DNA from 2 places in the Brevundimonas faecalis genome. Region 2 is predicted to be linked to the other one. Evidence: riboswitches for the same ligand, from Rfam matches in the RefSeq annotation. Region 2 holds a riboswitch; the other holds the start of a gene.
The links. Region 2 has a riboswitch for cobalamin ahead of cobW (cobalamin biosynthesis protein CobW). Riboswitches for the same ligand answer to the same signal wherever they lie in the genome.

Region 1 (3,409 bases), on a different contig from region 2:
GCGTCCACGAACTGAAGCGCCTTGCGCAGGGTGTCGGCGACCTCCTCCGGCGTCTCGATGACGTCGGTCGCCACGTCGATGGCCCCGACCATCACCTTCTTGCCCCGGATGAGTTCGATCAGGTCCATCGGCACGCGGGAGTTCTGGGCCTCCAGCGAAATGATGTCGATGCTGGATGTCTGTAGCTTGGGGAAGGCCTCTTCATACTGCCGCCATTCCGACCCCAGGGTCTTCTTCCAGTCGGTGTTGGCCTTGATGCCGTAGCCGTAACAGATGTGGACGGCGGTCTCGCACTTCAGCCCCTCGGCCGCCTTCTCCAGCGTCGCCACGCCCCAGTCGTTGACCTCGTCGAAGAAGACGTTGAAGGCAGGCTCGTCGAACTGGATGATGTCGACGCCGGCGGCCTCCAGTTCCCTGGCTTCTTCGTTCAGGATCCTGGCGAACTCCCAGGCCAGTTTCTCGCGGCTGCCGTAGTGGTCGTCGTAGAGGGTGTCGATCATCGTCATCGGCCCCGGCAGGGCCCATTTGATCGGCTGATCGGTCTGCTGGCGCAGGAATTTCGCGTCCTCGACGAAGACCGACTTCAGTCGGCTGACCGCGCCCACGACCACCGGCACGCTGGCGTCATAGCGATTGCGGATGCGCATGGTCTTGCGCTGCTCGAAATCGACGCCGTCCAGATGCTCGATGAAGGTAGTGACGAAATGCTGGCGGGTCTGTTCGCCGTCGCTGACGATGTCGATGCCGGCGCGGCGCTGATCGTCCAGCGATAGACGCAGGGCGTCCCGCTTCGCCTCGATCAACGCCTCCCCTTCCAGTTTCCAGGGCGACCAGAGGGTCTCGGGTTCGGCCAACCAGACGGGTTTGGGTAGGCTGCCGGCGGTCGAGGTGGGCAACAGGGTTTTCATTTTCGGTGACTTCAGCAATTCGGGACTGATCAGGCGGCGAAGTTAGCGGACCATTGGTCCAGCAGGGCGCGATGCGGCTCGATGAAGCGCTCCTCGACGAACCGGCCCTGTTCGACGGCCAGTCGACTGCGTTCCTCGCGGTCGTAGACGATCCGGGTCAGCGAATAGTCCTGGTACTTCAGGCTGGGCTGATACTCTTCCGAAGCCGGGGAGTTGGCGTTGTAAATCTCGGGACGGTAGATCTTCTGAAAGGTCTCCATGGTGCTGATCGTGCTGACCAGCTCCAGGTCGGTGTAGTCTGCCGTCAGATCGCCCACGTGGTAGAAGGCGAAGGGCGCCACGCTGCCCTGGGGCATGAAGTAGCGGACCTTCATTCCCATCTTCGCGAAATACTCGTCGGTCGGCGAGAATGCGTCGTTCCCGTATTCCAAGCCCAGGACGGCGTGCTCCTCGCCGGTGCGGTGATAGGTCTTGTTGCTCGACACGCTCAGACAGATGACCGGCGGCTTGCCGAAATTGGCGCGATAGGCGGCCGAGTTCAGGAAATGCCTGAACAGCTTGCCGTGCAGATCGCCGAAATCCGCCGGTGCAAAGGCGCCGGGATTGGCCTTCATGTGCGCCGGCAGGACCACGCTGAAGTCGTAGTCGCGAACGTAGGAGGAGAAGTTGTTCCCGACGATCCCGTCGGTCCGCTCGCCGGTCTGCTGATCGACAATCGTCGTCTGAAGGATTTCGATCAGCGGAAAGCTGTCCGTCCCTTCACCCGGAGCCAGGCTCATCTCGACGGAGACGATCTGGAGTTCGACCGCGTAGCGATCGCCTTTCGGATTGCCCCAATGCGCCAGGGAGTTGAACCGGTTGTCGATCATCCTCAGGGTGTTGCGCAGGTTCTCCTGACGGCTCTCGCCCCTGGCCAGGTTGGCGAAGTTGGTCGTGATCCGCGTGTTCTCGGCGGGAACGTAATTCTCGTCGAGCGGGGTGCGCTTGATGCTGAAGGTGAATTCGCTGCTCGCCATGGTCTCTGCCGTTGATGCTGTGGCGAGACAGCGGACAGGGACGCGCGACCGCTCGCGCGGAATCGTCCCGTCGCGGCGCTCATGCGACCTGACCGGACACCCCGCCGGAGGACGTTATCTGTCGAGGCAGGTCTCCTGGCTCACGGGTCATCGCCTCCGGTCCGGCCTTCCCGGAGGCGAACCCCCAGTGACACGAAATGGACCTTCAGCTCGCCGCTCACAGTTGCGGGGGCAGCGCCGGCATCGACCGAGGTCTCACCGGCTTCCCTCTTAGCTCCGCGCAGTCCGAGGACCGCGCGCAGAACCACGACGGCGTGAACATGACACGCCCGCCGCCAGAGTCAATCGCGATATAAAGATATCCTTATATGATTATGCGATTGCCTTGGCCGCATCCGCTTCTCGCCACGACGGAATAACCGCCTGGGTCAGCGCCTGAATGCGATCGGGGTCATAGGTCGGGATGGACATCAGATGCCCACGGCGGGTGTTGGCGAAACCTGTTGCGGGTAGGGATTTCCGCACCTTGCTTACAACGGTCGTCACGAAGACAACGCTCTATCCTCGCTCCCCGGGCAGAACCCTATGTCATCGAGGTCACAGAGCACCCGCAAAGAAATTGCTTCGCGTACGGAGGAGCAACACTTTTTGCATTCTCGCTGGAAGCCTGATCCACCTCGATTGCCTTGGCTGAGACCGTGGCCGAAAGTTATTCCTAAACTTGGGCTTGAAATTCCCGATGCAGTCTTGAGGGGGCAAATTTCTGAAAGTCGCCCCGGATATCGGGAAGATCGTAGATGGTCGGAATCATCACCGGGGCGCGTCTGGGAACTCATCAGGCGTCAGGCTTCGTTCTTGGAGCGAACGGCCAACTCGGCCAGTCAACTTTGGGGCGTGCAGGCGAGAGCCTTCTGGTCAACGCTGCGACCGGCAACCTCTACATCGAGAACCGCGACGAATTCTTTCAGGCTCTGGTAGCGGACGGAGCGACCCATCGCGCCTACAATAGCCTAGGCGTACTGGACGGCGACAATGGCGACGGTTGGCGTATGACCGTCCGCCAGATCCACGGCCATACAGGAACCATCAATACGGTGGGCGCCTATCTGTTCCGGACCGACTGGGACGGGTCGGTCGTGCGCTATGACTGGGATGCATCGGCGGCCGCCTATGTCTCGAAGGAGGGCGCGGGCGCCTACGACAAGATCACCTATGAGAGCTCCAACTGGGTCTGGCGAGACGGCGATACCGGCGTCCGTGAAGTCTACCTCGCGTCCGAGAATTACAGGGTCGGCTCGACCTGGACGCGGGATAATCAGAATCTTCTCTACGTCTATACTGGAGGAAAGCTAACCCAGATTTCTTCGCCCTATGCGAAGACGAACTTGGCGTGGTCAGGTAACAATCTCACCCAGATTTCAACCGTCTATTTTAACGCTTCCTCAGGCTCGAACCGGACGGCGACTAGAACCCGATACACCTACG
Region 2 (3,409 bases):
GTTCGGTCTCGCCCTCGATCAGCAGGACTTCGTCGCGACCCTTGTAGTTCTGGAAGTCATAGCCGAGATCATAGTCGGCGAGCCGCGTGCGGAACCGGGCCAGGCCGCTGAGACCGAAATCCTTGTAACCCCAGTATCTGGACGGGTTCGGGCGGGTGTAATAGTCCGTATCCCATTGGTGATAATAGGATTTCAGGAAGAACTGAGGGCCGGTGTCAGGCGTGTAGTCCAGGCGGACGATGCCGATGGTCTCGTCGCGGTCATTCACGGACACGCCGGACTGGCTGGGGTAGTCCAGGGCGGCCGCGGTGCGGATGTACTGCAACGTCAGCGACAGGTCGTCGGTGAAGTCATAGCCGTATTTCACCCCGCCGCTCAGCACGTCATAGCCGCGCTTCTTGTCGGTCACGTCCGGCTGATAGGCGTCATAGAGGTCGTAGCCGTCGCTCTTGTCCTTGGACGCCCAGACAACGAACTTGTGGCGTCCGAAGGCATCGCTGACGGCGCCGTTCACATGAAGGCCGTCGTTCGTGTCGGCGCCGAGGTTCACGGCGCCGGTCAGGTCGCGGCTGAACGGACGGCTGACGACATTGACGACGCCCGCGGCCGCCTGGGTGCCGTACAGGACGCCGTGGCCGCCCTTCAGCACCTCGATCCGCTCGACCATGGCCGCGGGCAGGGTGTCGGCGGGGCTGGTGGAGTTGTACAGGCGGTTGTTGATGCGGACGCCGTCGATGGTCCACAGGACGTCGCTGCTCCGCGATCCCTGCAGCGAGAGGTTCACATAGCTGAACGGGCCGGCCTGGGTGGTCATGAAGGCGCCGGGGACCAGCATCTCGATGGCCTGGGACACATCGACGAAACCGCGGTCGCGCAGTTGGCGCGCACTGATCGTCTCCACGTCGAAACCATGGTCCGACAGAAGTTTGGGCAGGGTCTCTTCAAGGCTTTGACCCGTCACGACCACATCGGCGACGGCGTGGGCCTGATCGGTGGAGAGAGGCGTTTGGGTCGAAGTCTGAGCCAGGGCGACGGCAGGCGAGCAGGCGAGGGCGGCCGCAATCGCGGCGCGCGAAATCATATGGGACACGCGGTCCTCCATCAGCGTCCGTGCGACATGACGGAGAGCGTCCTCCGGAACCTGGGAAGGCGCCCGGCGGTCGACGCGCCGGCGGGCGCAGGACGCGAGAAGGCGCCCGGCCGGACCGGTCGATGCGGCTCTCCGCCGCTTCGTCGTCGCTCAGACGGAGTTCCGCGCCTGGACCATCCCCTGGACCCGGGCAAGAGCGACTCGCGACGGCCGGTCTCCTGGCTTGCGGATCAATGCGCGATGCGCGGCCTTCCCAGGGCGAGCCCCAGTGGCTGCGATCCCGACGCCTTTCGGCGGGCCGGGACCACGATGCGCATCGCACTAGCCGCTCACAGTTGCAGGGACAGCCTCGGACCCGGCGCGAACGCCTCACCGATGTTCCCGTAGAGCCCTCGCGGGCGCCGGCGCGATGTCAGAGGCAGGCCGCAGGGCCTGTCCCATGAATAGGCCATATCCCCAATCCGGCGGCCCGCCAAGCTTGATGTCGTCGGCTTGACCCGCAGGCGTCGCCCGGCCTATCGACGCGAGCGTCAAGGTTGGAGGGCTTCGGTCCTCCTTGGGAATGCGGTGCGGTCGTCAGACCAAATCCGCAGCTGCCCCCGCAACTGTAAGGGTCCGTCGACCGCGCGGCGAACGCCACTGGAGCCCAGCGCTCCGGGAAGGCGCCGATGCGATAGGGCCTGAGCCAGGAGACCGACCTGACGCGACAGACGACGACGGTGCGGAGGGCGCCGGACGGTGCGAAACGGCGACCGGCCGCGCTTTCGCGTGCGCCTGCGCCTTCACGCCGTCATTGCCCTCGATGGATGATCACGAGGGACGGCTGATGGCGAAAATTCCGACGACGGTGGTGACCGGTTTCCTGGGCGCGGGCAAGACGACCCTGATCCGAAGCCTGCTGGAGAACGCGGGCGGGCGCCGCCTGGCGGTGGTGGTCAATGAGTTCGGCGACGTGGGCGTGGATGGGGAAATCCTGCGCGGCTGCGGCATAGAGACCTGCTCGGACGACGACATCGTCGAACTCGCCAACGGCTGCATCTGCTGCACCGTGGCCGACGACTTCCTGCCGACCATGCGCAAGCTGATCGACCGGGCCGATCCGCCGGAACATATCCTGGTTGAAACCTCGGGCCTGGCCCTGCCCAAACCGCTGGTGAAGGCCTTCACCTGGCCGGAAGTCCGCACCCGCGCCACCGTCGACGGGGTGATCGCCCTGATCGACGCGGACGCCGTGGCGGCGGGACGCTTCGCCCATGACGAGGCCGCCCTGGACCAGGCGCGCCGCGCTGACGCGACCCTGGATCACGAGACCCCGCTGGAGGAGTTGTTCGAGGAGCAGTTGGCCTGCGCCGACCTGGTGGTGCTGAACAAGACCGATCTGCTGGACGCCGAAGTCATGGTCAGGGTGGAAGCCGAGGTGCGCGCCCATATGCGGCCCGGCGCCAAGTTGATCCACGCCGCCCATGGGCGGGTCGATCCCGCCGTCCTGCTGGGGCTCGGCGTGGCGGCCGAGGATGATCTGGACAGCCGTCCTTCGCACCACGACGGCGCGGACGACGATCATGACCACGACGATTTCGACACCTTCGTGGTTTCCGGAGAGGAGATCGCCTCGCCTGAAGTCTTGTCCGATCAACTGGCGGGCGTGATCGCCGAGCACGACATTCTGCGCCTGAAGGGCGTCGTCGCCGTCAAGGGCAAGCCGTCGCGTCTGATCCTTCAGGCCGTTGGACCGCGCATCCAGACCTACTTCGACCGACCCTGGCGCGCGGGCGAGGCGCGGGTCAGCCGTCTGGTCGTGATCGCGGAGAAAGGCGTGGACCGCGCCGCCGTGACGCCGCGCATGCAGGAAGCCCTGATCGCGACGGACGCCTGATGCATCTGCTGGCGGTCCAGGCCGGCGCCGTCCTGGACGGCGAGGAGGCGATCGACCTGGGGCAGAGCCCCGGCGACATCGTCATCCTGTCCAGCAATGATACGGACCTGGCCTGCCTGTCGGCGGCGGCCGCCGGTTTGCTCGACGACTTTCCTTCGGTGCGTCTGGCGAATCTGTTGCATCTCAAGCACCCGTTGTCGGTGGACCTCTATGTCGAGCGGGTCGTGTCGCGGGCCAGGTTGGTGGTGGTGCGTCTGCTGGGCGGGCGCGGCTACTGGCCCTACGGCCTCGATGAGATCCGGCGCGAATGCCGCCTGCGGGGCCTGCCCTTCATCGCCCTGTTGGACGACGGGGCGGGGGAGGCTGAGTCGGCGGAACTCACCACGGCGCCGGCGGAGGCGCGACGACGCCTGGCGCAGTTCCTGCGCGCGGGCGGGCTCGTC

Region 1: linked by a shared signal. The riboswitch ahead of ABIE19_RS15615 (DUF1852 domain-containing protein) and the one ahead of cobW (cobalamin biosynthesis protein CobW) in region 2 are both predicted to bind cobalamin.

What each region holds. Positions count from the first base shown of each region.
Region 1 is NZ_JBEPTF010000005.1:76,012-79,420, reverse strand. It holds gene ABIE19_RS15620 (methionine synthase) at 1-908, opposite strand, end outside; gene ABIE19_RS15615 (DUF1852 domain-containing protein) at 938-1,924, opposite strand; cobalamin riboswitch at 2,033-2,248, opposite strand; gene ABIE19_RS15610 (hypothetical protein) at 2,722-3,409, shown strand, end outside.
Region 2 is NZ_JBEPTF010000003.1:15,225-18,633, forward strand. It holds gene ABIE19_RS11075 (TonB-dependent receptor plug domain-containing protein) at 1-1,081, opposite strand, end outside; cobalamin riboswitch at 1,282-1,511, opposite strand; cobalamin riboswitch at 1,607-1,805, shown strand; gene cobW (cobalamin biosynthesis protein CobW) at 1,917-2,966, shown strand; gene cobN (cobaltochelatase subunit CobN) at 2,966-3,409, shown strand, end outside.